DNA from 4 places in the [Enterobacter] lignolyticus SCF1 genome. Region 1 is predicted to be linked to each of the others. Evidence: predicted binding sites of a transcription regulator. Region 1 holds the regulator's gene; each other region holds the start of a gene.
What was found. The regulator LexA, encoded in region 1, represses DNA repair genes until DNA is damaged. The targets are predictions, from matches to a motif close to TNCTGTATGTACATACAGNA.
Positions count from the first base shown of each region.

Region 2: the regulator LexA is predicted to act here: its motif matches at 3,907-3,926, upstream of metR (HTH-type transcriptional regulator MetR).
Region 3: the regulator LexA is predicted to act here: its motif matches at 3,102-3,121, upstream of ENTCL_RS12630 (metal-dependent hydrolase).
Region 4: the regulator LexA is predicted to act here: its motif matches at 4,177-4,196, upstream of ENTCL_RS14410 (DNA translocase FtsK 4TM domain-containing protein).

Region 1 covers NC_014618.1:4,437,051-4,444,432, forward strand. The annotation lists gene pspG (envelope stress response protein PspG) at 1-172, opposite strand, end outside; gene dusA (tRNA dihydrouridine(20/20a) synthase DusA) at 313-1,311, opposite strand; gene ENTCL_RS20590 (cupin domain-containing protein) at 1,504-1,992, opposite strand; gene zur (zinc uptake transcriptional repressor Zur) at 2,107-2,622, shown strand; gene dinF (MATE family efflux transporter DinF) at 2,656-3,975, opposite strand; gene lexA (transcriptional repressor LexA) at 4,044-4,652, opposite strand; gene ENTCL_RS20610 (diacylglycerol kinase) at 4,762-5,130, opposite strand; gene plsB (glycerol-3-phosphate 1-O-acyltransferase PlsB) at 5,260-7,382, shown strand, end outside.
Region 2 covers NC_014618.1:4,546,072-4,553,453, reverse strand. The annotation lists gene pldB (lysophospholipase L2) at 1-307, shown strand, start outside; gene yigL (sugar/pyridoxal phosphate phosphatase YigL) at 350-1,156, shown strand; gene ENTCL_RS21100 (EAL domain-containing protein) at 1,147-1,953, opposite strand; gene ENTCL_RS21095 (carboxylate/amino acid/amine transporter) at 2,135-3,034, shown strand; gene metR (HTH-type transcriptional regulator MetR) at 2,922-3,875, opposite strand; gene metE (5-methyltetrahydropteroyltriglutamate--homocysteine S-methyltransferase) at 3,992-6,253, shown strand; gene ENTCL_RS21075 (dienelactone hydrolase family protein) at 6,301-7,104, opposite strand; gene udp (uridine phosphorylase) at 7,370-7,382, shown strand, end outside.
Region 3 covers NC_014618.1:2,684,063-2,691,444, reverse strand. The annotation lists gene ENTCL_RS12640 (IS4 family transposase) at 1-865, opposite strand, end outside; gene ENTCL_RS12635 (L-cystine transporter) at 976-2,367, opposite strand; gene ENTCL_RS12630 (metal-dependent hydrolase) at 2,497-3,087, opposite strand; gene hxpB (hexitol phosphatase HxpB) at 3,223-3,894, opposite strand; gene ENTCL_RS12620 (YniB family protein) at 4,031-4,567, shown strand; gene yciA (acyl-CoA thioester hydrolase YciA) at 4,619-5,017, opposite strand; gene ENTCL_RS12610 (septation protein A) at 5,017-5,553, opposite strand; gene ENTCL_RS12605 (YciC family protein) at 5,605-6,348, opposite strand; gene ENTCL_RS12600 (YkgJ family cysteine cluster protein) at 6,374-6,778, opposite strand; gene ompW (outer membrane protein OmpW) at 7,053-7,382, shown strand, end outside.
Region 4 covers NC_014618.1:3,089,944-3,097,325, reverse strand. The annotation lists gene cydC (heme ABC transporter ATP-binding protein/permease CydC) at 1-245, opposite strand, end outside; gene cydD (heme ABC transporter permease/ATP-binding protein CydD) at 246-2,012, opposite strand; gene trxB (thioredoxin-disulfide reductase) at 2,127-3,095, opposite strand; gene lrp (leucine-responsive transcriptional regulator Lrp) at 3,644-4,138, shown strand; gene ENTCL_RS14410 (DNA translocase FtsK 4TM domain-containing protein) at 4,274-7,382, shown strand, end outside.

The DNA of each region.
Region 1 (7,382 bases):
CCGCCGCCACCGCCAGCAGCAGCCACGGCAGCAGCTTGAGCGTAAGCGCAAATAGCCCGCCGACAAACATCACCACCGTCGCCACCACCATAGCGGCGAGAATCCCCAGCAGAGAGACGCCCGTCACCAGCAGCATGACAAAAAACCCAATAATAAACAGTAGCTCCAGCATGGTTTTCTCCCAACCTTGATAAATCGCTTATGGATGAGCTATTACAAGAACCGTGCCAAAGTTAACATATTGAATATCAAGAAAAACGCCTCGCAGATATTCGCAAGGCGTGGTGAATTTGACGATTAAGTGGTGAAAAATTAACGACGGTTTTCCACCAGCTGCAGCGCCTGCTCCAGCACGTTGATGTCCGCGCCGGCTTTATGGGCGTTTTCGCTGAGGTAGCGGCGCCACTGCCGCGCGCCCGGAATTCCCTGGAACAGGCCCAGCATGTGGCGGGTGATATGTCCCAGGTAAGTGCCGTTGCTCAGCTCGCGCTCAATATACGGGTACATGGCACGCACCACGGCGATCGGGTCGGCATCGGCCGCGCTGGCGCCGAAAATCTCGCGATCCACCGTCGCCAGTATGCCCGGGTTCTGGTACACCTCGCGGCCAACCATCACGCCGTCCATATGCTGCAGATGCGCCTTCGCCTCGGCCAGCGATTTGATGCCGCCGTTAATCGACATCGTCAGGTGCGGAAAATCGCGTTTCAGCTGATAGACCCGCGGGTAATCCAGCGGCGGGATCTCCCGGTTCTCTTTCGGGCTTAGCCCGGACAGCCAGGCCTTGCGGGCATGGATGATAAACATCTCGCACTCGCCGCGGCCGGAAACGGTGTTAATAAATTCGCAGAGGAATTCGTAGCTGTCCTGATCGTCGATGCCGATACGGGTTTTGACCGTCACCGGAATCGACGCCGCGTCGCGCATCGCCTTCACGCAGTCCGCCACCAGCTGCGCATTGCCCATCAGGCAGGCGCCGAACATGCCGTTCTGCACGCGGTCCGACGGGCAGCCGACGTTGAGGTTGATTTCATCGTACCCGCGCGCCTGCGCAAGCTTCGCGCACTGTGCCAGCGCCGCCGGATCGCTGCCGCCGAGCTGCAGCGCAACCGGATGCTCCTCCTCGCTATAGGCCAGATAATCGCCTTTCCCGTGAATGATCGCCCCGGTGGTGACCATCTCGGTGTACAGCAGCGTCTGGCGCGACAGCAGGCGCAGGAAGTAACGACAATGCCTGTCCGTCCAGTCGAGCATCGGCGCAACAGAGAAGCGGTGTGCAGGAAAAACGGGGGATTGTGTTTCTGGCAGCATGGCGAAGTAATAAGCATCCGGTAAAAAAGGGGCGCTACTATAGCACAGGCTCAAAAAGGATACGATTTACGTCTCTACAGGTAGCGCCAGGATCAGCCGATCAGCCTCAGGTAAACCTGAATTAAAGCCGCCCGGTCCTGAACAAGCCGGGCATTTCTGCAGAAATGCCCGGCATCAGCTTTGCCTTCACGCTTACTTTCGCGACGGTTTCCCGTCATGAGGGCCAAAAAACTGCGGCGGATGATCCACCCAGCGGTCTTCCCGGGTCGCGGCATACTCCGGATTCAGCGGGTAATAAATCCGGTTATATTTTTTGTTCGCCTCCCCCACGACCAGAAGCCGCACCTCCTCCAGCGTGTTGTTGATGAAGGTATGGCACACCCCGGTTCCCGCCGGAAAACCGACGCTGTCGCCCGGCTCCAGCTGCCAGAGATAGCCGTTGATCCATGCCTGCGGACGCCCCTCCAGCACGTAGATAAACTCTTCCTCGTCGCTTTCCGCATGGGGATACGAGGTGCGGCGCCCCGGCGGCAGGCGCTCATGATGAATACCAAGACGCATCAGCCCAAGCCGACGCGCCAGCGGCGCGCCGATGGACATCAGCTCACGGCTGTCGGCATAGCGCGAATCATCCGCGTCTTCCAGTTCACGCCAGTGGCGAATACAGTCCGGTCTTTTCATGACTTTATTCCTGGATGTTGAGATGCGTCAGGTATAGCACACCCGGCGGGTTCTCGGTGTTTTTGGGATAACATGATAAAGTAAGGGTTTACTTCCACCGATCTGAGGACGTTCATGGAAAAGACCCCATCGCAGGACCTGCTCGCACAGGCTGAAAAGCTGTGCGCTCAACGCGGCGTGCGTCTGACACCGCAGCGTCTCGAAGTTCTACGCTTGATGAGCCTGCAGCAGGGCGCCATCAGCGCTTACGATCTCCTCGATCTGCTCAAAGTCAGCGAGCCGCAGGCAAAGCCCCCGACGGTGTATCGTGCGCTGGAATTTCTGCTGGAGCAAGGCTTTGTCCATAAGGTGGAGTCCACTAACAGCTATGTGCTGTGCCACCTCTTCGATAAGCCGTCTCATACCTCCGCCATGTTTATCTGCGACCGCTGCGGCGTGGTGAAAGAGGAAGCCGCTGAGGGCGTGGAAGACATTATGCATATGCTGGCCGCCCGCATGGGGTTTGCGCTGCGCCACAACGTGATTGAAGCGCATGGCCTGTGCGCGCAGTGCGTTGAAGTGGAAGCCTGCCGTTCTCAGGACTGCTGCGGGCACGACCACACCATTCAGGTTAAGAAAAAGCCGCGCTAAGGCCTGCGGCGGCGTAGCGCCACCGCCAGCCCGTTACGAAAACCAGCTATCGCGCCGCCAGTGCCGACGCCAGATCCATGCCAGCGACATCCCGCGCAGGGCAAGAAAGACGGTCAGCGACAGCCATAGCCCATGGTTGCCGAGCGCCGGGACGCTCAGCAGCGTCAGGGCAAACCCCACCGCCGCAATCGCCATACTGTTACGCATCTCCGCCCCTCGCGTGGCGCCGATAAACATGCCGTCCAGCAGGTAGCACCAGACGCCGATCACCGGCAGCACCATCTGCCAGAAAACGTAGCGGTCCGCCAGTTGGCGCAGTTCCGCAAGCGAGGTCAGCAGGGCGACGATGTGCTCGCCGGCGATGGCATAGACCCCGGCAAACGCCAGCGCCACAATGCCCGCCTGTCGGCAGGCCGCGTTCCACACGTGCAGCAGCTGGCTGCCGTCGCGGGCGCCGTAGGCCTGTCCTGAATGGGCCTCCACCGCAAAGGCAAAGCCGTCGAGGGCGTAGGCGGTAAAGGTCAGCATCGTCATCAGAACCGCATTGACCGCTACGATATCGGGGCCCAGGCGCGCGCCGAACACCGTCAACGCGCCAAAGCACAGCTGCAGCAGCAGGGAACGCAGCATGATGTCGCGGTTGAGCGCCAGCAGGCGACGGAAGTTGCCGCGCCACGTCGTTTTCAGCATCGTCACGCTGATGCCGCGCAGGGTCATCACCCGCCGTACCATCAGCAGACCGATGAAGAAGGTCGCGTACTCGGCGCAGACGGTCGCCAGCGCGGCGCCCTGCACGTTCATATGCAGCCCCATCACCAGCCAGAGGTCGAGCGCAATGTTAAGCACGTTGCCCACCACCAGCAGGATAACCGGCGCCCGGGCGTACTGTACGCCGAGCAGCCAGCCAAGCAGCACCAGATTAGCCAGAGAGGCCGGGGCGCTGAGCCAGCGGATTTCAAGAAAGCGTCTGGCCTGCTCCAGCACCGCATCGCTGCCGCCCACAATATGCAGCGCCAGCTCAATCAGCGGCGTACGCAGCAGGACGATCGCCGCCCCGGCGCCCAGCGCCAGCAGCAGCGGCTGGATCAGCGCCCGCGCCAGGCGCAGAGGGTCTCGCGCACCAAACGCCTGAGCGGTTAATCCCGTGGTGCTCATACGCAGGAACAGCAGCAGCATAAACAGGAAACTGGTCGCCGTTGCGCCAATGGCAACGCCGCCCAGGTACACCGGGCTGTCGAGATGGCCGATCACGGCGGTATCCACCAGGCCAAGCAGCGGTACGGTGATGTTGGAGAAAATCATCGGCAGCGCGAGGCGCCATAACGCTTTATCCGCAGGGGTAAACAGCGACATGGAGAAAACCTGTGGTGATCAGAAATCGCGGCGGCGCCAGGAAAAGCGCCGCCGGAGAAGGGAGGAAATTACAGCCACTCGCCGTTGCGAATCACGCCGACCGCCAGTCCTTCGATGGAGAAATTATGCTGACGCAGATCGACCACAATCGGGGAAAACTCGCTGTTTTCCGGCAGCAGTTCCACGACGCTGCCCTGCTTTTTCAGACGCTTCACGGTAACTTCATCGTCGATACGCGCGACGACGACCTGGCCGTTACGCACGTCCTGCGTTTTATGTACCGCCAGCAGATCGCCGTCGAGGATGCCGATATCCTTCATCGACATGCCGCTTACGCGCAGCAGGAAGTCCGCGCTGGGTTTGAACATCGCCGGGTCGACCTGGTAGTGACCCTCAATGTGCTGCTGCGCCAGCAGCGGTTCACCCGCGGCGACGCGCCCCACCAGCGGCAGCCCTTCTTCCTCTTCCGTCAGCAGACGGATCCCGCGGGAAGCGCCGGAAACGATTTCAATTGCGCCTTTACGCGCCAGCGCTTTCAGATGCTCTTCAGCAGCGTTCGGGGAGCGGAACCCCAGACGCTGCGCGATTTCCGCACGCGTGGGTGGCATCCCCGTCTGGCTGATGTGATCCCGGATGAGATCAAACACCTCTTGCTGCCTGGTCGTTAACGCTTTCATTCCGCCCCCTGGGTGTATATACAGTTATGCTGTGAGTATATACAGTTAACGGCGAATTTGGAACCACAAAACGCATAAAAAACCAGACGTTTGCGCAATTCCACGAGCCTTATCGCAAATGTGGCCAGAGAAGCGTGCCCCAGGTGATGAGGGCGATAAAAATCGACAGCAGCACCGCCGCCGACCCCATATCCTTAGCGCGCCCCGACAGCTCATGGCGTTCGGAACCGATGCGATCGACCACCGCTTCAATCGCACTATTGAGAATTTCCACTATCATCACCAGAAGCACAGAGCCAATCAGCAGCACGCGCGTAATGGCGTCGACATCCAGCCAGCACGCGATAATGACGGCGATGACGGCCACGGTGCCCTCCTGACGGAATGCGGCTTCGTTTTTCCACGCGGCGCGGAATCCCTGCCAGGAATAGCCTGCCGCTTTGATGATTCGGGTAAGCCCGGTGGTATCATTTGCCATCAAAAAACCCTTTTTTCATATTTAGCGTCAATGTCACTTTGCATCAAACGCGGTAGAACAGAAATCCTGCGCACTTTCTGTTATCCTTGCGGCGCATTTGCATGATTAACCAGAGGCTTTACATCGTTTATGTCTGGCTGGCCACGAATTTACTACAAATTACTGAATTTACCATTAAGCGTGCTGGTAAAAAGCAAGTCCATTCCGGCGGAACCTGCCCCGGAGCTTGGGCTCGATACGTCACGCCCTATTATGTACGTTCTGCCGTATAACTCGAAGGCGGACCTACTGACGCTGCGCGCCCAATGCCTGGCGCACGACCTCCCCGACCCGCTGGAACCGCTGGAAATCGACGGCACCGTGCTGCCGCGTCATATTTTCATCCATGGCGGACCGCGCGTGTTTACCTGGTACACGCCGAAAGAAGAGTCCATCAAGCTGTTCCATGACTACCTGGATCTGCATCGCAGCAATCCGAATCTGGACGTGCAGATGGTGCCGGTTTCGGTAATGTTCGGCCGCTCGCCGGGTCGTGAAAAAGGCGAGGTCAACCCGCCGCTGCGCATACTCAACGGCATCCAGAAATTCTTCGCCGTCACCTGGCTTGGCCGCGACAGCTTTGTCCGCTTCTCGCCGTCGGTGTCGCTGCGCTGGATGGCCACCGAACACGGCACTGATAAAACGATAGCCCAGAAGCTGGCGCGCGTCGCGCGTATGCACTTTGCCCGTCAGCGTCTGGCGGCAGTAGGCCCGCGCCTGCCGGCGCGTCAGGACCTGTTCAATAAGCTGCTGGCGTCGAAAGCCATCGCCCGCGCCGTAGAAGACGAAGCGCGCAGCAAGAAAATCTCCCATGAGAAAGCGCAGCAAAACGCCGTGGCGCTGATGGAAGAGATCGCCGCCAACTTCTCCTATGAGATGATTCGCCTGACCGACCGCGTGCTGGGCTTTACCTGGAACCGTCTGTACCAGGGGATCAACGTCCATAACGCCGAGCGCGTGCGCCAGCTGGCCCACGACGGCCACGAGATTGTCTATGTGCCCTGCCACCGCAGCCATATGGACTACCTGCTGCTCTCCTACGTGCTCTATCACCAGGGGCTGGTGCCGCCGCATATCGCCGCCGGCATCAACCTGAACTTCTGGCCCGCCGGGCCGATTTTCCGCCGCCTGGGCGCGTTCTTTATTCGCCGCACCTTTAAGGGCAACAAGCTCTACTCCACCGTTTTTCGCGAGTATCTGGGCGAGCTGTTCAGCCGCGGCTACTCCGTGGAGTATTTTGTCGAGGGCGGCCGCTCCCGTACCGGGCGTCTGCTGGATCCGAAAACCGGCACCCTGTCTATGACCATCCAGGCGATGCTGCGCGGCGGCACCCGCCCAATCACCCTCGTGCCTATCTACATCGGCTACGAACACGTGATGGAAGTGGGCACCTACGCCAAAGAACTGCGCGGCGCGACGAAAGAGAAAGAGAGCCTGCCGCAGATGCTGCGCGGCTTAAGCAAGCTGCGCAACCTCGGCCAGGGCTACGTCAACTTCGGCGAACCTATGCCACTGATGACCTGGCTCAACCACCACGTTCCGGAGTGGCGCGAGTCTATCGACCCGATTGAAGCCATTCGTCCGGCCTGGCTGACCCCGACGGTCAACAGCATTGCCGCCGATCTGATGGTGCGTATCAACAACGCCGGGGCGGCGAACGCCATGAACCTGTGCTGTACCGCCCTGCTCGCCTCCCGCCAGCGTTCGCTGACCCGCGAGCAGCTGACGCAGCAGCTGGAGTGCTATCTGCAGCTGATGCGCAACGTGCCATACTCGACGGACTCCACGGTTCCGACGGCGACCGCCAGCGCGCTTATCGATCACGCGCTGCAGATGAACAAGTTCGAAGTCGAGAAAGACACCATCGGCGATATCATCATTCTGCCGCGCGAGCAGGCGGTGCTGATGACCTACTATCGCAACAACATCGCGCATATGCTGATTCTGCCGTCGCTGCTGGCGGCTATCGTCACCCAGCATCGCCACATTTCCCGCGAAAGCATGCTGCGCCATGTGGAAACGCTCTATCCGATGCTGAAAGCCGAGCTGTTCCTGCGCTGGGACACCGCGGAGCTGGCGGGCGTTATCGACATGCTGATTGCGGAAATGCAGCGCCAGGAGCTTATCTCGCTGCATGATGACGAGGTGCGGATCAACCCGTCGCACTCCCGCTCCCTGCAGCTGCTGGCCGCAGGCGCTCGCGAGACGCTGCA
Region 2 (7,382 bases), 110 kb from region 1:
GGATTTGCGCGTCGGGGGGCCAACCTATCACTGGGTGCGCGAAGGGGTGCTGGCGGGCGAAGAGATCCTCGCCGGCGCCAGCGACGACACCACGCCTGTGCTGCTTATCCAGGCGCAGGAAGAACGCGTTGTGGATAACCGCATGCACGACCGCTATTGTGAATTACGCGCCGAGGCGGGCCATCCCTGCGAAGGGGTAACACCGCTTGTCATCGAAGGCGCTTACCATGAGATCCTTTTTGAAAAGGACGCCATGCGCTCAGTCGCGCTCAATGCCATCGTCGAGTTTTTTTGTCGACATGATTAATCCGGCGATAACGCCGCTCTTACTTAGAGGTTGAATTCTTTTATGTACCAGGTTGTTGCGTCTGATTTGGATGGCACGCTCCTCAATCCCGACCATCGTCTGTCCCCCTATACCAAAGAGACCCTGAAGCTGCTGACGGAAAAGGGAATTAACTTCGTTTTCGCCACCGGCCGCCATCATATCGACGTGGCGCAAATCCGTGATGGTCTGGGGATCAAAGCGTTTATGATTACCTCCAACGGCGCGCGCGTGCACGATACGGACGGTAATCTGATTTTTGCGCATAACCTCGATCGCGATATCGCCGCCGATCTGTTCGGCGTGGTGAATAACAACCCGGATATCGTCACTAACGTTTATCGTGACGATGAATGGTTTATGAACCGTCACCGCCCGGAAGAGATGCGTTTTTTCAAAGAGGCGGTATTCAACTACGCGCTGTACGAGCCGGGGCTGCTGGAGCCTGAAGGCGTCAGCAAAGTGTTTTTCACTTCGTCGGATCACGACGTGCTGCTGCCGCTGGAGCAGGCGATTAACGCGCGCTGGGGCGATCGCGTCAACGTCAGTTTCTCCACGTTAACCTGTCTGGAAGTGATGGCGGGCGGCGTATCGAAAGGCCATGCGCTGGAAGCGGTGGCGCAGATCATGGGCTACAACCTGAAAGACTGTATCGCCTTCGGCGACGGGATGAACGATGCGGAGATGCTCTCCATGGCGGGTAAAGGCTGCATCATGCAAAACGCCCATCAGCGCCTGAAAGATCTGCACCCGGAGCTGGAGGTCATTGGCAGCAACGCCGATGATGCCGTGCCGCACTACCTGCGCCATCTGTTCCTCAATCAGGACTGACGGCGTCTGTCTGCGCACCACTGAATAAAAGCCCTGCTGGTCAGGGCTTTGCTGTAATACCACCCCTGCGCATACACCACCCCCAGCGTTTGCAGCTGTTTGCGCTGCTCCGGGGTTTCTACGCCTTCCGCCAGCGGCTCCAGCGCTAGCGAACGGGCGAACGCAATGAGCGGCGGCAGCACGCTGTTTCCCGCCGCGGCGCCGATCAGCGTCCTGTCCAGCTTTAGCATGTCGAAGGTGAGCGCCTGAAGGTAGCTCATGTTGGCGTAGCCGCTGCCGAAATCATCGAGGAAAAGCCGGTGTCCGGCCTGGCGATAGCGGGCGGCGGGTTCGGCAATGTCCCAGGGGTCTATCTCGCTGTTCTCAGTGAGTTCGAGGGCGATTTGCTGCGGGCGAACCTGATGCGTTCGGCACAGGAGGGCGAGACGGTCGAGTAGCGCCGTCGTGAGCAGGTCGTCAGGCTCGACGTTGATCGAGACATAGCGCTGCGGGTGCTGGCGCAGCCAGGCGCCCACATCGGTGAAAACCTGCCCGACAATCCAGTGCGTCATCAGGCCGAGCAGGCCGGTTTCGCGGGCAAAGGGGATAAAGCTGTCCGGCGGGATGCACTGGCCATTGCGCTGCGGCCAGCGAACCAGCGCTTCGGCGCCCGCGACGCTGTCGGTATCAAGGCGCATGATGGGCTGATAGCGCACCTCCAGCTGCTGGTTGTGAATCGCGTGCAGGAGCCTGGCGCGCGAAGCGGCAAGCTGCCTGAAAAAGCCAGGCAGGAGATGAGGTTCATCCACAAAATCCATTTTACACCCGAAGCCCCCGGAAAATAATCGCGTTCAGTATTGGCGTTTTATAGCAAGGGAACCATCAGCGCGGGATCAATCCTCTCCAGGAAAATGCCGATTTTAATTGCCTGTTTTCTGCTCAGTTGTCAACCTGCTGTTCCGCTACAATGCGGGTTCATTCTTCGACGAGATTTTCACTGTGGCGTTACTGATCGTTACCACAATTCTGTGGGCGTTTTCATTCAGCCTGATAGGCGAATACCTGGCCGGGCATGTCGACAGCTATTTTTCCGTGCTGATGCGTATCGGGCTTGCGGCGCTGGTTTTTCTGCCGTTTCTGCGCGCGCGTGGGCAGTCTTTGCGCACGCTGCTGCTGTATATGCTGGTCGGCGCGATGCAGCTTGGCATCATGTATCTGTTCAGCTTCCGCGCCTATGTCTACCTGACGGTATCGGAGTTTCTGCTGTTCACCGTGCTCACGCCGCTCTATATCACGCTAATTTATGACCTGCTGAGCAAGCGCAGGCTGCGCTGGGGCTACCTTTTGAGCGCGCTGCTGGCGGTGGTTGGCGCGGCGATCATCCGCTATGACAAGGTCAGCGATCATTTCTGGACCGGGTTAATGTTCGTGCAGCTTGCCAATATCAGCTTCGCGATCGGGATGGTGGGCTATAAGCGGTTAATGGAAACTCGTCCCATGCCGCAGCATAACGCCTTTGCCTGGTTTTATATGGGGGCGTTTATTGTAGCGGTGGCGGCCTGGTTTATGCTCGGCAACCCGCAAAAGCTGCCGACCACCACGCTGCAGTGGGGCATTCTGGTGTGGCTGGGCGTTGTCGCCTCCGGCCTTGGCTACTTTATGTGGAACTACGGCGCGACGCAGGTTGATGCCGGGACGCTGGGGATCATGAATAACGTACATGTTCCGGCCGGGCTGCTGGTGAACCTGGCTATCTGGCAGCAGCAGCCGCACTGGCCGAGCTTCATCACAGGCGCGTTGGTGATAATGGCTTCGCTGTGGGTCCATCGAAAGTGGGTCGCTCCGCGTTGCGCACAAACGGCAGATGATCGCAGGCGTGATTCCGCGCTGAACGAATAAACGCATCGGTTATCGGCTGGCGCTGTTCACCATCGCGAACCGCGGCGTACAGCCGGCTCCACAGCCCCTCGCCCAGGGTTTTGGTTACGACCAGGCCCTGGCGCTCAAAACTTTCCACGACCCAGTGCGGCAGGGCGGCAATGCCCATCCGGGCGGCGACCATCTGGATCAGCAGCAGCGTGTTATCGACGCTTTTAAGCTGCGGGTTGATGCCGGCAGGCTGCAAAAAATGGCGCCAGATATCCAGGCGATTACGCTGCACCGGGTAAATCAGCAGCGTTTCGCTGGCGATATCTTCCGGCGTTACGCGCGCTCTGGCCGCCAGCGGATGTTCCGGCGCGAGGACGAGGCGAACCTCATAGTCGAACATCGGTGAATAGTGCAGGCCGCTGCGCGGCAGAATATCGGAGGTCAGGACCACATCCAGCTCCCCCTGCTGCAGCGCTGGCTGCGGGTCGAACGTCACCCCGGACTTAAAATCCATCTCCACCTGCGGCCAGCTGGCGCGGAAATTCTCCAGCGCGGGGGTCAGCCACTGAATACAGCTGTGGCACTCAATGGCGATGCGCAACGTGGTCTGCTGCGGTTCATTGCAGGCCTGCAGCGCGCGGTTGATCTGCGGCAACACCTGGTGGGCCAGCTGCAGCAGGATCTCGCCCTGCGGGGTAAAGCGCAGCGGTTGACTCTTGCGGACAAAAAGCCGAAAGCCAAGGCGCTGTTCCAGATCGCTGAACTGGTGAGAAAGCGCGGATTGCGTCTGGTGCAGCGTTGCTGCCGCCGCCGCCAGCGATCCGCAGTTTCGCAACGCCTGCAGCGTTTTCAGGTGTTTTATCTCGATCATGAATGTCCTTCACTTCGGCATGAATAAATTGCGCTTGAGGAATATACAGTACCTGCTGATTATGGATGTGTAAACATCTGGACGGCTAAATAACGAATTCCTTAAGAGGCAACCGCATGACAATCAAAAACCATACCCTCGGATTCCCTCGCGTCGGCCTGCGTCGCGAATTGAAAAAAGCGCAAGAAAGCTACTGGGCGGGCAATTCCAGCCGTGAAGCGCTGCTGGCCACCGGCCGCGAGCTGCGCGCTCGCCATTGGCAGCAGCAGCAGGATGCCGGTATCGACCTGCTGCCGGTCGGTGATTTTGCCTGGTACGACCATGTTCTGACCACCAGCCTGCTGCTCGGCAACGTCCCGGCTCGTCATCAGAACAACGACGGCTCCGTGGATATCGACACCCTGTTCCGTATCGGCCGCGGCCGTGCGCCGAGCGGTGAACCGGCGGCGGCGGCGGAAATGACCAAATGGTTTAACACTAACTACCACTACATGGTGCCGGAGTTTACGAAGGGCCAGCAGTTCAAACTGACCTGGACCCAGCTGCTGGATGAAGTAGACGAAGCGCTGGCGCTGGGCCACAGGGTGAAACCGGTGCTGCTGGGGCCAGTAACCTACCTGTGGCTGGGGAAAGTGAAAGGCGAGCCGTTTGACCGTCTCAGCCTGCTGAGCGATATTCTGCCGGTCTATCAGCAGGTACTGGCCGGGCTGGCGAAGCGCGGCATCGAGTGGGTCCAGATCGACGAACCGGCGCTGGTGCTTGAGCTACCGCAGGCGTGGCTGGATGCCTTTAAGCCTGCGTACGACGCGCTCGCCGGCCAGGTGAAGCTGCTGCTGACCACCTATTTCGAAGGCATAACGCCGAACCTGGATACCATTGCTTCTCTGCCTGTACAGGGCCTGCACGTTGATCTGGTGCACGGTAAAGATGACGTCGCAGAGCTGCACAAACGCCTGCCTGCGGACTGGCTGCTCTCCGCTGGCCTGATCAACGGCCGCAACGTCTGGCGCGCGGATCTGACCGAGAAATACGCGCAGATTAAGGACATCGTCGGCCAGCGCGACCTGTGGGTGGCATCGTCCTGTTCGCTGCTGCACAGCCCGATCGACCTCAGTGTGGAAACGCGTCTGGATGCGGAAGTGAAGAGCTGGTTCGCCTTTGCGCTGCAAAAATGCCATGAGCTTTCCCTGCTGCGCGATGCGCTGAACGGCGGCGAGACGGCGGCGATCGCCGAGTGGAGCAAACCGATTCAGGCCCGTCGCCACTCTGCGCGTGTGCATAACGCCGCCGTTGAGAAGCGGCTGGCGGCGATCACCGCCCAGGACAGCCAGCGTCAGAATCCATATCCGCAGCGCGCGAAAGCCCAGCGCGAGCGCTACAACCTGCCGGCGTGGCCGACAACGACCATCGGCTCCTTCCCGCAAACCACGGAGATCCGCGGCCTGCGTCTGGACTTCAAAAAAGGCGCGCTGGATGCGAATAACTACCGCACCGGTATTGCCGCGCACATCAAACAGGCCATTGTGGAGCAGGAACGGCTGGGGCTGGACGTGCTGGTGCACGGCGAGGCGGAACGTAACGACATGGTGGAGTATTTCGGCGAGCATCTGGACGGCTTCGTCTTCACCCAGAACGGCTGGGTGCAGAGCTACGGTTCACGCTGCGTCAAGCCGCCGGTGGTTATCGGCGATATCAGCCGTCCGCAGGCGATTACCGTTGAGTGGGCGAAGTATGCCCAGTCGCTGACCGACAAGCCGGTAAAAGGCATGCTGACCGGGCCGGTGACTATCCTCTGCTGGTCCTTCCCGCGCGAAGACGTCAGCCGTGAAACCATCGCTAAGCAGATTGCGCTGGCGCTGCGTGATGAAGTGGCGGATCTGGAGGCGGCGGGTATTGGCATCATTCAGATTGACGAACCGGCGCTGCGCGAAGGTTTACCGCTTAAGCGCAGCGACTGGGACGCCTATCTGACCTGGGGCGTAGAGGCGTTTCGCATCAACGCCGCGGTGGCGAAAGACGACACGCAGATCCACACCCACATGTGCTACTGCGAGTTCAACGACATCATGGACTCTATTGCGGCGCTGGATGCCGATGTGATCACCATCGAAACCTCGCGTTCGGATATGGAGCTGCTGGAGTCGTTCGAAGAGTTTGAGTACCCGAATGAAATCGGCCCGGGCGTTTATGACATCCACTCCCCGAACGTCCCGAGCGTGGAATGGATTGAAGCCCTGCTGAAGAAAGCCGCCCAGCGTATTCCGGCTGAGCGTCTATGGGTGAACCCGGACTGCGGCCTGAAAACCCGCGGCTGGCCGGAAACCCGCAGCGCGCTGGCGAACATGGTGAAAGCGGCGCAGAATTTGCGTCAGGCGTAATCCGCGGCCGTCGCGGTAAACAGGCCCGGCAACCGGGCCTGTTTGGTTTATTTTTTGGCGCCGTAGCGCGCAAACCACTCCAGCATGCGCTGCCAGCCATCTTTCGCCGACTCTTCATGATAGCTCGGGCGGTAGTCCGCGTTAAAGGCGTGCCCGGCCTCCGGGTAGACGATGATGTCGGCGTGGGCATTGGCCGCCCGTAGCGCGTGACGCATGGTGTCCACGCTCTCCAGCGAAATGCTGGGATCCTGACCGCCGTACAGGCCCAGCACCGGCGCATTCAGCTCAACGGCGATGTCCACCGGGTGTTTCGGCGAATTTAGCGATTTATCGCCAACCAGCTTACCGTACCAGGCCACGGCGGCCTTGAGCTGCGGATTATGCGCGGCATACAGCCAGGCGATCCTCCCGCCCCAGCAGAACCCGGTAATCAGCAGGCGATGGGCGTCGCCGCCGTTGCGCGATGCCCAGCTGGCGACATGGTCGAGGTCGGCCAGCACCTGGGCATCGGGAACTTTGGACACCAGCCCGCTGAACAGCGAGGGGATATCGGCATAATCGTCGGGGCTGCCCTGACGGAAATAGAGCTCCGGCGCAATCGCCAGATAGCCCTCCAGCGCCAGGCGGCGGCAGATGTCGCGGATATGCTCATGTACGCCGAAAATTTCCTGTACCACAATGACCACCGGCAGCGGGCCGGTCGCCTGTTTGGGACGGGCATGGAAAGCCGGCATATTGTCGCCTTGCGATGGGATCGACGTCTCTCCTGAGGAAATGGCGTCTTCTGGGGTACTGACGATGGTCGAGGCCAGGGGAGAGGCCGCAGGTGCAAAACCCGTTTTTTGAGTCATGGTATTCTCCGTACCTTCTAAACTGTGCCATGTCGCGCAGTGTTAACTATAGACCGCAGGTTAACGATCCACAGTGCCAGAAACGGGCTATCTTTTGTGCAGGAACGAAATGGATAGCTCGTTAATGTGATGTAAATCATCATTTAATGGAAAATTAATGCAATCATTTTCATTGGTGGTGATGGGCGTCACGAAAATAGTCCCGTCGCTTCTGTAAAGTACCTTTTTGCTTGTGCTGACAAATCGACCCACAGAGGAGTTTTATATGTCCAAGTCTG
Region 3 (7,382 bases), 1.8 Mb from region 1:
GCAGATGGCAGACTTTTCCTTTACGAGTGAACGTCAGCAGTCGCGCTGTTATTTCTTCACCCAGCTCCGGCCATTTTTTCCGTGCCTGCGGGCTGGTTTTCAGCGTGACCAGGTGATCGCCTTTACCCAGCTTTCTCTCCTCTTCATACTGTGCTCCCTTTTTCAGCGGGATCATCCAGTGCCGGTGTTCTCCCGCCAGGCTCCAGGCGTTCAGCAGACCCAGCGAGTAATAACCTTTATCCATCAAAGTCAGTGTGTTATCACCTGTCTGAGATATCAGCTGCTCTGCGAGTGCATTTTCGCTCTCTTTCATTGTGCCAAAGGCTGCAGCCGTGAGCAGATGGCTGGTCAGCTCCATCTGGCAGACCATTTTTACCTGCGGATAGAGTCCCGGTTTTCCGCCGTGTGTCTGACGCGGGAAGGCTGTATCATTTTCCGGCGTATCCTGTGTTCGCCAGACCACGCCATCCACGGCCAGCAGCGTCAGGCCGCACCAGTGTGGATGTGCCGTGGCTCCATGCCAGAGTTGTGCGGTTTGGGTGAATACACGGCGAACGGCCTCACTCCCCAGACGCTGGCGGGCCTGAATAACGGCACTGGGGGCGACGAAAGGACGGTCGCCCGGCAGCATGATATCCAGGCGATTAACAATCTGGTGAAGAGGCTCCTTACGCTCAAGCGCCATACCGACAATACACCAGACCATCATTTCCAGCGGCAGGCGGCGCTTGCGCAGGGTGACTGTGCCGGACTCAGCAAGGCAACGTGAGATAAGTTCAGGGTCGAGATAATCCCCTAAAGAAGTCAGTGGGTTACGCAAAGAATCGTAACGGGAAACAAGATCAAGAGCCTGTCCAATGTGCATAAAAAAATCCGGAAACGGGTGAGCATTTCCGGATTCTTACACAGCCACTGGATCGGTCAACCGATCCTTAACTGATCGGCATTACCGAACGTTCGGCGGTTTTTTTGTTGTTAGCGGTGGGCCAGTTCGACTTCGTCGTCGCTGTCGAGAACGGCTTTATCCGTCTGGCGCAGCCACTGGCTGGTGAGGGTGCCTGCGGTCATGGAACCGCTGACGTTCAGCGCGGTACGCCCCATATCGATCAGCGGCTCAACGGAAATCAGCAGCGCCACTAAGGTTACCGGCAGGCCCATCGCCGGCAGCACGATCAGCGCGGCGAAGGTCGCGCCGCCGCCGACGCCCGCCACACCGGCGGAGCTGACGGTGACGATACCGACCAGCGTGGCTACCCACAGCGGATCCAGCGGGTTAATGCCGACGGTCGGCGCCACCATCACGGCCAGCATCGCCGGATACAGGCCCGCGCAGCCGTTCTGGCCAATGGTCGCGCCAAAGGAGGCCGAGAAGCTGGCGATGGATTCCGGTACGCCCAGGCGGCGGGTCTGCGCTTCCACGTTCAGCGGAATCGAGGCTGCGCTGGAACGGCTGGTAAAGGCAAAGGTCAGTACCGGCCACACCTTACGGAAATATTTCAGCGGGTTAACGCCGTTGACGCCGAGCAGCAGGCCGTGCACGACAAACATAATCGCCAGGCCCAGGTAGGACGCGACCACAAAGCCGCCAAGCTTAATGATGTCCTGCAGGTTGGAACCGGCCACCACTTTGGTCATCAGCGCCAGCACGCCGTACGGCGTTAACTGCATCACCAGACGGACCAGCTTCATCACCCAGCTCTGCAGCGTGTCGATAGCGGTCAGCACGCGCTGGCCTTTCGGTTCGTCATCTTTCAGCAGCTTGAGCGCGGCGACGCCGAGGAAGGCGGCAAAGATAACCACGCTGATGATCGAGGTCGGGTTGGCGCCGGTGAGATCGGCAAACGGGTTTTTCGGAACGAAGGAGAGCAGCAGCTGCGGGACGCTGAGGTCAGCGACTTTACCGACATAGTTGCTCTGGATAGCGTTCAGTCGCGCGGTTTCCGCGCTGCCCTGCACCAGGCCTTCCGCGGTTAAGCCGAACAGATTGGTGACCAGCACGCCGACCAGAGCGGCAATCAGGGTGGTGAAAAGCAGGGTGCCGATGGTCAGAAAGCTGATTTTCCCCAGCTGAGAGGCGTTGTGCAGACGGGCGACGGCGCTCAGAATGGAGGCGAAAACCAGCGGCATAACGATCATCTGCAGCAGCTGAACATAGCCGTTGCCGACAATATTAAACCACTGTACGGAGTCTTTCAGCACCGCGCTGTCGGCGCCGTAAATCAGCTGCAGCGCAAGGCCAAAGACCACGCCCATCGCCAGACCTACCAGCACCTTTTTGGCCAGACTCCACTGTTTGTGGCGGGTTTGCGCTAGAGCAAATAGCAACACCGCGAACACGATAATGTTCGCTATTAATGGAAGGTTCATCCCCGTTCTCCTGATTATTATCTGGCCCTGTTGAGGGCGCATCTGTAATGGCGCAAGAGTATCAGAAGTGCGATGTCGCGCTTATATCCATATGGAATGGGTTATTCCAAAGTGAAGCGTTTCGCCTGGTTATTGTCCCGTCTGGTGATTAATAAAGCGATCGAAGCGCAGCTGCAGGGCGCTGATGAGGGTGGATGACCAGCGTACGGCGTTATTTTCCGGCAGCGACTGCGGCATCCAGACGGCCCAGACGAACAGCGCCATGCACAGCACGCGCTCCAGCTGGTTGCCTTTGCGCGGCGCCAGAATCGGTACGCGAAAGCGCCAGCGGCAGGGCCACAGCAGCGGGACGCCGGCCGGGGTCAGCATATCGGCAAGGATATGGCTGAGATAGCCCAGCACCAAGCCCTGTACCGCATCGGCGGGGATAATCCAGCTGTCGGGCACTTTGAGGTAAAACAGCGTCAGGGCGCCAAACACCGCCAGCAGGCTGTGGGTGAAGCCGCGGTGGCCGAAGGCCCGGGCGATGGGTTTGGCTATCCAGCTTAGCCGCTGGCCGAGAAACGACTTCGGGTGGTCGATATCCGGCAGCAGGCAGGTCAGCACGGCGGCGGGTACAATATGCCACCAGTCGCCCTGCGCCAGCACGGGCGTCAGCTCGGCGTTTTTGGCAAAAACCGCGCAAGCGATGGAAAAGAGAAGGTGGCCTTCCGCCGTCATGATCGTACCCGTAAAACTGTCAATTCATACAGTATAGGGTTTTTATACAGTAGGCGGAAGAGGTGACGGTGTAACTCTTTGTCACAAAGCGGACATATTCCCCTCAGCCGCAGCGGGCGACCGAGGGCGCAGCGGTTATTCGCCCAGCAGATGAACCGCGCGAAGCTGTTCCAGCGAGCCGAGCCGGACGTCGGCCAGCGCATAGCGCGGGTCGCCGGCGTTCTCATGCTCCGGCACCACGATGGAGCGCATCCGCGCCGCTTTGCTGGCGACCATGCCGTTAACGGAATCTTCCAGCGCCACGCAGGACAGCGGGCTGACACCGAGCCTGTCGGCGCAATCGATATACACCTGCGGGTGCGGCTTGCTGTAGGGCAGCTTTTCGGCGGAGGCAAGCGCGTCAAACTGGTCGCGCAGCTCGAACATCGTCAGCACTTTTTCCAGCATATGCAGCGGAGAGGCCGACGCGAGACCGACCTTCAGCCCCTGCGCTTTGCACAGCGCGACCGCTTCGCGAACGCCCGGCAACAGCGGACGCTCTGCTTCAACCAGCGCGATGGCGCGGTTAATGATGGTTGCCGTCACTTCGTCGCGGCCTGGCCCCTGCCACGGCTGCTGGGCAAACCACAAGTCCACCACCATGTCGATGCGTAACCCCAGCGTGTCCGGCAGCTCGTTACGGCGGGAAATATCAACCCCCAGCCCGGCAATGACGTCCAGTTCGGCCCGATCCCAGAGGGGTTCGGAATCAATCAGTAAACCATCCATATCAAAAATAGCGGCAAGAATTTGGCGCTGGGCTGCCATAAAGCGACTCCTGTAGGGTAGTAAGACATAAGCATCGCAACAATCGTACACCATATCGCTTTTAAAGCGCAGGCGAAAACCGTCAACTAAAGGTAGACTTACAGCCAAACAGAGCGCGTCTTAACAAGGGGAACCCATGACGTATCAACAAGCTGGACGCATCGCCGTGCTGAAGCGTATTGCTGGCTGGGTGATTTTTATTCCAGCCGTAGTTTCCACCCTGATTTCCATTCTTAAATTCATGTATGAGCACAGCGAAAAGCAGCCGGGGATCAACGCGGTGATGCTCGATTTTGCCCACGTGATGATTGAGATGATGCGCTTTAACACGCCGTTTCTGAACGTTTTCTGGTACAACTCGCCGCTGCCGGATTTCCACAACAGCGCCAATATACTGTTCTGGATTATCTATGTGCTGGTGTTCGTCGGGCTGGCGCTGCAGGCGTCCGGCGCGCGGATGAGCCGCCAGGCGAAATTTTTGCGCGAAGGGGTTGAGGACCAGATGATCCTTGAGAAAGCGAAAGGGGCGGAAGGGTTGAACCGGGAGCAAATCGAAGCGCGTATCGTCGTACCGCACCACACCATCTTACTGCAGATCTTCCCGCTGTATGTGCTGCCGGTGGTGATTATCGTCTGCGGCTACTTCTTCTTCTCGCTGCTGGGCTTTTTATAATCGCGGATGGCGGCCACAAAAAAGCCCGGTATTTCACCGGGCTTTTTGCATTTATACCTGCGGCAGAGCGCGGGGTTTGCCTTCGCTGTCCACCGCCACATAGATAAACAGCGCTTCGGTGGCTTTATAGCGCTGGCCGATAGGCTCGGAGGAGACCTTTTTCACCCACACCTCAATGTTGATGGTAATAGAGGTGTTGCCGCGCTTTACGCAGCGGGCATAGCAGCAGACCACGTCACCGACGGCGACCGGACGCAGAAAGGTCATACCGTCAACGCGGACGGTGACGACGCGGCCATGGGCAATCTCTTTGGCCATGATCGCGCCGCCGATATCCATCTGCGACATCAGCCAGCCGCCAAAAATATCCCCGTTGGCGTTTGTGTCGGCAGGCATCGCCAGCGTACGCAGCACCAGGTCGCCCTGCGGCGCATCGATCTTCACGGTCATTATTTGTCGTCCTGCGGCATATGGCGGTAAATATAGATGCCGCTAAGCAGCGTAAAGACCAGCGTCAGGGCGGTTAACCCGAAGACCTTAAAGTTTACCCAGATGTTCTGCGGCAGCCAGAACGCGATATAGATATTCGCCAGGCCGCAGAGAATAAAGAACACCGCCCACGCAATATTGAGGCGCGACCAGACAAACTGCGGCAGAGTCAGCTCTTTACCCAGCATGCGCTGAATCAGCGGCTTTTTCATGACCCACTGGCTGACCAGCAGGGCGCCGGCGAACAGGACGTAAATCACGGTAACCTTCCACTTAATAAACTCATCGTTGTGGAAGAAAATGGTCAGACCGCCAAAAACGGCGACCAGCACGAAGGTGATCAGCGCCATTTTTTCGACTTTGCGATAGCGTACCCAGCTGTAAATCAGCACCACAGCGGTGGCGACAATCAGCGCCGTGGTCGCGGCATAAATGTCGTAAAGTTTATAGAAGGCGAAGAAGACCACCAGCGGTAAAAAATCCAGAAACTGCTTCATACATCGGTTCCGTAATTCAGTAACGGCCAGGCAGCGCCTGGCCTGGAAAGATTAGCTACGAATAAGCATATACAGGCGGAATAAATAGATCAGCAACAGCGCCGAAATAAGGTTGCTGATGCAGTTTACCACCACGGCGCCGACTTCCGGCGTAAGAACGGCGAAGCCCGAGGCAAACATCAGCAGCAGGGTTTTCGCCAGCAGCCAGCTGATGACCGCAGGCGCCACCAGGCGCATGTTGTTCCAGGCCAGACGCATGCTGCTGCGCATGGCGGTGAATATCCCCAGTTTGTCCTGCACCAGCATGATGGGGGCGAAAGCCAGCACGATGGCCAGCAGGACGCCCGGTACGACGACCAGCATCACGCCCAGCTGCACCATAAAGGTGGTGAGGAAGATCAGCAGAAACAGCTTCGGCAGCACCGGCGCGCTGGCGCCAATCGCCCGCAGGGCGCTGACGCGCTGGCCCGCGGAGACCATCTGGATCATCAGCAGAACGCCGCCTGCCAGAATGGCATTGCCGATAAGCCCGGAAAAAGTCGATGCCGCAGAGGCCCGCAGCAGGATCTGCTGCTGTTCCGGCGTCATGTTCTGCACCAGTTCAAACAGCCCGCCGCTGCCGGCGAGATTATCGCCATCGCGAAGGACCGCCATCTGCTCCTCGCTCGGTGAAAACGCATGGCCAAGCACCACCGTGATAAACGCACACAACAGCGCAATCAGCAGTACGGTAACGAACTGATTACGAAAAAAATTACCCGTGTCACGGTAAACGGACTTCGCCGTGATAGACATGCACTCTCCTTGAGTATTGCAGATGTTAGCTAGCCGGTAATTGTAACTCAGTTAGCGCCGTTCTGGCAGCATCCTGTCCCGTATGGAAAAGCATATCTTTGTAAAGAGGCGGTAAGTCGTAGCGCGCGCGCGCGCGGTTGCAGGCGTCATTCACCTGGCCGTCTTCGCCGGACATGGCGAACTCCCGGCAGGGAGAGGGACGATTTTCATACACCGAACAGCTGACGGCGCCGCCGATATCGCCCTGCAGGGCAACGCAGCGAACCTGCTTTTGGTTGGTGCCGCCCATACAGCGGAGAAATGGAGACAGGGGCTCGGTCAGCGCGGCGGGCACGCTGCCGCCGGCATCATCGGCTTCAGCCCAGTAGAAAGAGACTCGAAAATACGCACAACAGGCACCGCACGTCATGCACGGGTTTATATCGCTCATAGCCACACCTGAAAAAAACGCATCAACACATTGTCGTCCGCTAAATTATCCAGCCGAATTGCGCTGCGCAAGGGGGGCGCTGCACAATTTTTTGTAACACCGGAAAACCTGAAAATTGATGTGGATACGAATTTGCTTAACGAAAACGGCCATAAAAATTAATCAAGATCAATAAATGTTAAATCTAAGGATTGTGTGTGATCTGCGTTGGATCGTTTTTACTCATTTGTGGGTATAGTCACCGCGCTTTTAAAACCATAACGAAGGAGTGGATATGAAAAAATTAGCAGTGGCAGCGCTGGTTTTAAGCAGTTTCTCTGGTGGCGCATGGGCCCATGACGCGGGTGAATTTTTTATTCGTGCAGGTACTGCGACGGTGCGTCCGACGGAAGGCTCGGACAACGTGCTCGGCAGCCTTGGCAGTTTTCAGGTCAGCAACAATACCCAACTGGGGCTGACGTTTACCTATATGGCAACGGATAACATCGGTATTGAGCTGCTGGCGGCGACGCCGTTTCGCCATAAGGTCGGCACCGGTCCTACCGGCACCATCGCCACGGTGCATCAGCTGCCGCCAACGCTGATGGCGCAGTGGTATTTCTTT
Region 4 (7,382 bases), 1.3 Mb from region 1:
AGACGTTCGAAATAGCGCCCGGCGGTGCGAATAATGGCGGCGCCGCGGACGCCAGCGGCGGGCAGCATGTAGTTAAAGCTGTAGGCGCCGGCAAAACCGACCACGGCCGACGCTGACAGGAACCAGCCGGAGAGCGTCAGCAGACCGATGCTGGCGAGCAGGGTCACGATAGCCAGTACGACGCCGAGCGACAGCAGCCATTTGTGGCGCTTATAGAGCGCCAGATAGGGGGCTAATACGCGCATTTAAATCTCCTCCTGACGATGCGCCAGCAGGCGGGTAAAGTGCCCCTGCGCCGCGGCAAGCTGGTCATACGGCCCTTGCTCAACAATTTGTCCGTCGTGCATGACCCAAATCGCATCCCATGCCTGAAGGTCTTCCAGCTGATGGGTCACCATCAGGGTGGTTTGCTGGGTCGAGGCATCGGTCAGCGCCTGCATGACCCGCTGCTCGCTGTGCGCGTCGAGGCTGGCGGCTGGCTCATCAAGCAGCAGCAGACGGCAGGGCGTCAGCAGCGCGCGGGCGACCGCGACGCGCTGGGCCTGACCTACCGACAGGCGGCTCGCCTGATCGCCCGTGGCGGTATCAATGCCCTGCGGCAGCTGATCGACGAATTCGCTGACCCAGGCCCTGTCCAGCGCGCGCTGCAGCTGCGCGTCGTCGGCGTCAGGCGCGGCGATCAGCACGTTTTCCCGCAGCGTAGCGGCAGGCAGCTGGGGGTTTTGCCCCACCCAGCTCAGCAGGCGGCGCCAGCTTTCCGGGTTCAGGTCGCGCAGCTCAACGCCGTTGACGCGCAGCGAGCCGTCATAAGGCAGGAAGCCCGCCAGCGCGTTCAGCAGCGAGCTTTTACCCGAGCCGCTTTGTCCAACCAGCACCGCGCGCTGGCCTGCCTCCAGGGTGAACGTCAGCGGGCCGGCCAGCGTGCGGCCTTCCGGCGATTTCACGATAAGGGCGTTCGCCTCCAGAGCAACCATGGCGTTTTCGTCGGCCATGATCTCCCCCTGCTGCGGCTGCGCCAGCGGCGCTTCCATAAAGGTCTTCAGGCTGTCGGCGGCGCCAACGGCCTGGGCCTTAGCGTGATAGAAAGTGCCAAGGTCGCGCAGGGGCTGGAAAAATTCAGGGGCGAGGATCAGCGCCAGAAAGCCCGACAGCAGCGTCACGCTGGTGCCGTAATGGCCAAAATTCAGCTCGCCGAGGTAGGAGAAACCAAAATAGACCGCCACCAGGGCGATAGACAGCGAGGTAAAAAATTCGAGCACCCCGGAGGAGAGAAACGCGAGGCGCAGAACCTCCATCGTACGCTGGCGGAAATCCTCCGAGGCCTGGCGAATGTTCTCCGTTTCCGCAGTACCGCGGTCGAAGATACGCAGCGTCTCCATACCGCGCAGGCGGTCGAGAAAGTGGCCGCTTAAGCGCGCCAGCGCCTGAAAGTTACGGCGGTTGGCGTCTGCCGCGCCCATCCCGACCAGCGCCATAAAAATCGGTATCAGCGGCGCGGTGCCGAGCAATATCAGCGCCGCCGCCCAGTTGGAGGGAAAAATCGCCAGCACAATCAGCAAAGGCACGCACGCGGCCAGCGCCATCTGCGGCAGATAGCGGGCATAGTAGTCGTGCATGTCGTCAATTTGTTCCAGAATGAGCGTCGCCCAGCTTCCCGCCGGTTTCCCCTGAATCCAGGCCGGTCCTGCCTGCTGCAGGCGATCCAGCACCTGGCGGCGGATTTCGAAGCGGATATGCTGTCCGGCGTGAAAACCGACCCGTTCGCGCAGCCACACCACCCAGGCGCGTAAAACAAACACCAGCACCAGCAGGATGAACGGCATCAGCAGCGCTTCACGCGGAATGTTCTCCATGATCATATGGTGAAGAAGGCGGGCCATTATCCAGGCCTGCGCGACAATCAGCAGGCCGCTCACGACGCCGAGTCCGCGGGAGATTGCCAGCCAGCGGCGGGAAATAACGCTTTGCTGTTTTAACCAGCGGGTAAGCTCTTGTTGACGGGTTTTATTCATTGCGTGCTTATGCAGGTGTCATCTGAGTATATTGGGCCCGGCAATGTTACAACGTCGCAAAAATAAAGGCGACTTATCGTCGCCTTTTTTACCTTTGTTACTGAGTTGTAAAGATTATTTTGCTTTATCAGCTAAACCGTCGAGGTAACGCTCAGCATCCAGCGCAGCCATACAACCCGTACCGGCGGAGGTAATCGCCTGGCGGTAAATGTGGTCCATCACGTCGCCTGCGGCAAAGACGCCAGGAATGCTGGTCTGGGTCGCGTTGCCGTGAATGCCGGACTGCACCTTGATGTAGCCGTTTTCCAGCTCCAGCTGACCGTCAAAGACAGCCGTGTTCGGGCTGTGGCCGATAGCGACGAACAGGCCGGCGACCTCCAGCGATTCCACGATATCGCTGTTTTGCGTATCGCGAATGCGCAGACCGCTGACGCCCATCTGGTCGCCGGTGACTTCTTCCAGCGTGCGGTTGGTGTGCAGCACAATGTTGCCGCTTTCCACTTTATCCATCAGGCGTTTGATCAGAATTTTCTCCGCGCGGAAGGTGTCGCGACGGTGGATCAAATGCACTTCAGCGGCGATGTTGGCAAGATACAGCGCTTCTTCCACCGCCGTGTTGCCGCCGCCGATGACTGCGACCTTCTGATTACGGTAGAAGAAGCCGTCGCAGGTGGCGCAGGCGGAAACGCCGCGGCCTTTGAACGCCTCTTCAGACGGCAGGCCGAGATAGCGCGCCGATGCGCCGGTGGCGATGATTAAGGCATCGCAGGTGTACTCGCCGCTGTCGCCGGTCAGACGGAACGGACGGTTCTGCAGGTCAACCTTGCTGATATGGTCGAAGATGATTTCGGTATCGAACTTCGTCGCATGCTCATGCATGCGCTCCATCAGCAGCGGACCGGTCAGGTCGTGCGGATCGCCAGGCCAGTTTTCCACTTCCGTGGTCGTGGTCAGCTGACCGCCTTTTTCCATGCCGGTAATCAGCACCGGCTGCAGGTTTGCGCGCGCAGCATAGACCGCAGCGGTGTATCCCGCAGGTCCAGAACCAAGAATAAGCAGTTTACTGTGTTTGGCCGTGCCCATGAGATCCCCATAATTGTTGGCAGACATTGGCCGGGATTGTAGGGAATTTGCGGGAGTAATAAAAGGGTGATGGGATTTTGTTAACGATATGTGCAATAGAGTTTGTCTATGAATCGGCGATTTTATCAGCGATTGCTATAACTCATTCTACTGTGATTAGGGCAATTATAAGGAGATAACATGAGGATCAACCCACAGTGATAATGAATATCCGGCATGTTGTACTAAAAATCGATGTTTTGCTTTGACAATCACCTGTGCTTTTGCGAAAACATTGGAGGGAGAAAAAGCAGTGTTTCGTGTGTGGTGAATTTTCATTCACGGAAATACCATTTTTACCCGGGTCAACGTTTTCGACGCATGGCGTGGACAGACGCCATGCGTGATGTCGGTGGCTGCCTTCAGGCAACGGGCTTCTCAACGCGTACCCTTGGGTTTGGCGACATAACGGGTAGCAGAAATATGTCGCAAACAGCGGGCAGGCTCTGAACAGTGAAGTGCACAGGGTCAAGACAGGAGTAGGGAAGGAATACAGAGAGACAATAATAATGGTAGATAGCAAGAAGCGCCCAGGCAAAGATCTCGACCGCATCGATCGTAACATTTTGAACGAGTTGCAAAAGGATGGGCGTATTTCCAACGTCGAGCTTTCTAAGCGAGTGGGACTTTCTCCGACACCTTGCCTCGAGCGTGTGCGTCGGCTGGAAAGACAAGGGTTTATTCAGGGCTATACCGCGCTGCTGAACCCGCATTATCTGGATGCATCACTTCTGGTTTTTGTTGAGATTACTCTGAATCGTGGCGCGCCGGATGTGTTTGAGCAATTTAACGCCGCTGTACAGAAACTTGAAGAAATTCAAGAATGTCATCTGGTTTCCGGTGATTTCGACTACCTGTTGAAAACCCGCGTGCCGGATATGTCAGCGTACCGTAAGTTGTTGGGCGAGACCCTGTTGCGCCTGCCGGGCGTGAACGACACCCGTACCTACGTGGTTATGGAAGAAGTCAAACAGAGTAATCGTCTGGTTATTAAGACTCGCTAATACGGAACAGGTGCAAAATCAGCACAAGTTGATTACACTCCTGTTAATCCATACAGCAACAGTGCCGGGGAGACCCGGCGCTGTTGTCCGTTTTAGCATCAGGCAGGAAAGCGCCTGGAACCTGGAGAGCCTTTCTTGAGCCAGGAATATACTGAAGACAAAGAAGTCACATTTACCAAGTTAAGCAGCGGGCGCCGACTTCTGGAGGCGTTACTGCTCTTATGTTCCCTTTTTGCCGTCTGGCTGATGGCCGCTCTGCTCAGCTTTAACCCTTCAGATCCCAGCTGGTCGCAGACCGCCTGGCATGAGCCTATTCATAATCTTTGCGGAGCGCCCGGCGCCTGGCTTGCCGACACGCTGTTCTTTATTTTCGGCGTGATGGCGTACACCATTCCGGTGATCATCATCGGCGGCTGCTGGTTCGCCTGGCGCCACCGCGCCAGCGACGAGTACGTCGACTATTTTGCCGTTTCGCTACGCCTGATTGGCGTGCTGGCGCTGATCCTGACCTCCTGCGGCCTGGCGGCCATTAATGCCGATGATATCTGGTATTTCGCCTCCGGCGGCGTGATTGGCAGCCTGCTGAGCACGGCGCTGCAGCCGATGCTGCACAGCAGCGGCGGTACGATTGCGCTGCTTTGCATCTGGGCCGCCGGTCTGACGCTGTTTACCGGCTGGTCATGGGTCAGCATCGCGGAAAAACTCGGCAGCCTGATCCTCAATATTCTCACCTTCGCCAGCAACAGAACCCGTCGTGACGACACCTGGGTTGATGACGAAGAGTATGAGGACGACGAAGACGAGCAGGCGCCGCCGCGCAAAGAAGCGCGGCGTACGCGGATCCTGCGCGGCGCGCTGGCCCGCCGCAAGCGTATGGCCGAGAAGTTTATTAACCCGATGGGCCGTCACACCGACGCGGCGCTGTTTTCCGGCAAACGTATGGACGACCCCGACGATGAGGCGCGCTATGTCGCGCAGGGGCAGTCTGTCGATCCGGACGACGTGCTGTTTTCCGGCCATAGCGCTACGCGCCAGCCGGACGCGGACGACGTACTGTTTTCAGGACAAAGCGCGGCGCGTCCGGCGGCGGCCTGGGATGAAAACGATCCGCTGCTTAACGGCCATTCGATTACCGGCGCAGTGACGGCCGCGGCGGCGACAGCGGGCGCGATTCCGGGCGTTGCCGCGCCGATTGCGCCAGCGATGCCTGCTGGCAGCGATGCTGAGCTCATGCAGCCCGCCGTGGAATGGCAGCCGGTGCCTGGCCCGCAAACCGCCGAGCCGGCCATCGCGCCGTCCCCGGACAGCTGGCCGCCGCAGGCTGCGCCTGCGAAACCCGAGTACGTGCAGCCTGAAGCGTTCTGGCAGGAGCCGGTTGTTGAACAGCCTGCGCAGCCTGAATACTGGCAGCAGCCGGAACAGCCGGTGTATCAGGCCGAGCCGCCGACGTATTATCAGCCGGAACCGGAATATCCGCCGCATCAGGAACCTGTGTTTGCGCAGCCGGTAGCACCGGAGATGCCGGAGCCAGAGCCGGTGGAAGAGGTTAAACCGCAGCGTCCGCCGCTCTATTATTTCGAAGAAGTGGAAGAAAAACGCGCGCGCGAGCGTGAACAGCTGGCGGCCTGGTATCAGCCTGTGCCGGAGCCCGCCGCGATAAAACCGGCCGTTGCGCCGTCAGTCGTGCCCGCTATCGATCCGACGGTCGCGGTTGCGCCCGTGGCGGCAAGCGTTAAGCAGGCGGCGGGCGTCGCAGCGGTAACGGCTGCCGCCTCCGCGCCGTTGTTCAGCCCGGCCGAAGGGCCGCGCGCGCAGGTGAAGGAGGGCATCGGCCCTCAGCTGCCGCGTCCGAATCGCGTGCGGGTGCCGACGCGCCGCGAGCTGGCCTCCGCCTCTTTTGGCATCAAAATACCGTCGCAGCGCATGGCGGACGAGCGAGCCCGCGAAGCGGAACGTCATCAGCACTATTCCGATGAGCCGATCGGCGACGAGGAGGCCGAGGCGCAGCAGCAGGATGAGCTGGCCCGCCAGTTCGCCGCCTCTCAGCACCAGCGCTACGGCGAGGAATATGAAGACGATGCGGTGGAAGACGACGATACCGCGGAGCAGGCCGAGCTGGCGCGTCAGTTTGCCGCCCAGCAGCAGGCGCGCTATGCCGGGGATCAGCCGGCTGGCGCCAACCCGTTCTCGCTGGCGGATTTTGAATTTTCACCAATGAAAACGCTGGTAGACGACGGCCCGAAAGCGCCGCTCTTTACCCCGGGCGTTGCGCCGCAGGAGCCGCCTGTGCAGCAGTACGCCCAGCAGGCGCATCCGCAGCAGGTACAGCAGCCCGCATATCAACAGCCGCCGCAGCCCGCGCCGCAGCCGCAGCCGCAGGAGAGCCTGATTCACCCGCTGCTGATGCGTAATGGCGATTCGCGTCCGCTGAATAAGCCGACCACGCCGCTGCCGTCGCTGGATCTGTTAACCCCGCCGCCGACGGAAATCGAGCCGGTAGACACCTTCGCGCTAGAGCAGATGGCGCGACTGGTGGAAGCTCGTCTGGCGGATTTCCGCATTAAAGCGGATGTCGTTAACTATTCGCCGGGGCCGGTTATCACCCGCTTCGAGCTGAATCTGGCGCCGGGGGTGAAAGCCGCCCGTATCTCCAACCTGTCCCGCGATCTCGCCCGTTCACTGTCGACCGTTGCCGTTCGCGTGGTGGAAGTGATCCCCGGCAGACCGTACGTCGGGCTGGAGCTGCCGAACAAGAAACGCCAGACCGTGTATCTGCGAGAAGTGCTGGACTGCGCGAAATTCCGCGAGAGCCCGTCGCCGCTGACCGTGGTGCTGGGGAAAGATATCGCCGGTGAACCGGTGATTGCCGATCTGGCGAAAATGCCGCACCTGCTGGTTGCCGGGACGACCGGTTCCGGTAAGTCGGTTGGCGTCAACGCCATGATCCTCAGCATGCTCTACAAAGCGCAGCCGGAAGATGTGCGTTTCATCATGATCGACCCGAAAATGCTGGAGCTTTCGGTCTATGAAGGCATCCCGCATCTGCTGACGGAAGTCGTCACCGACATGAAGGACGCCGCCAACGCCCTGCGCTGGAGCGTCAACGAAATGGAGCGCCGCTACAAGCTGATGTCCGCGCTGGGCGTACGTAATCTGGCGGGGTATAACGAAAAAATCGCCGAGGCGGCACGTATGGGACGTCCGATTCCGGACCCATACTGGAAGCCGGGCGACAGCATGGATG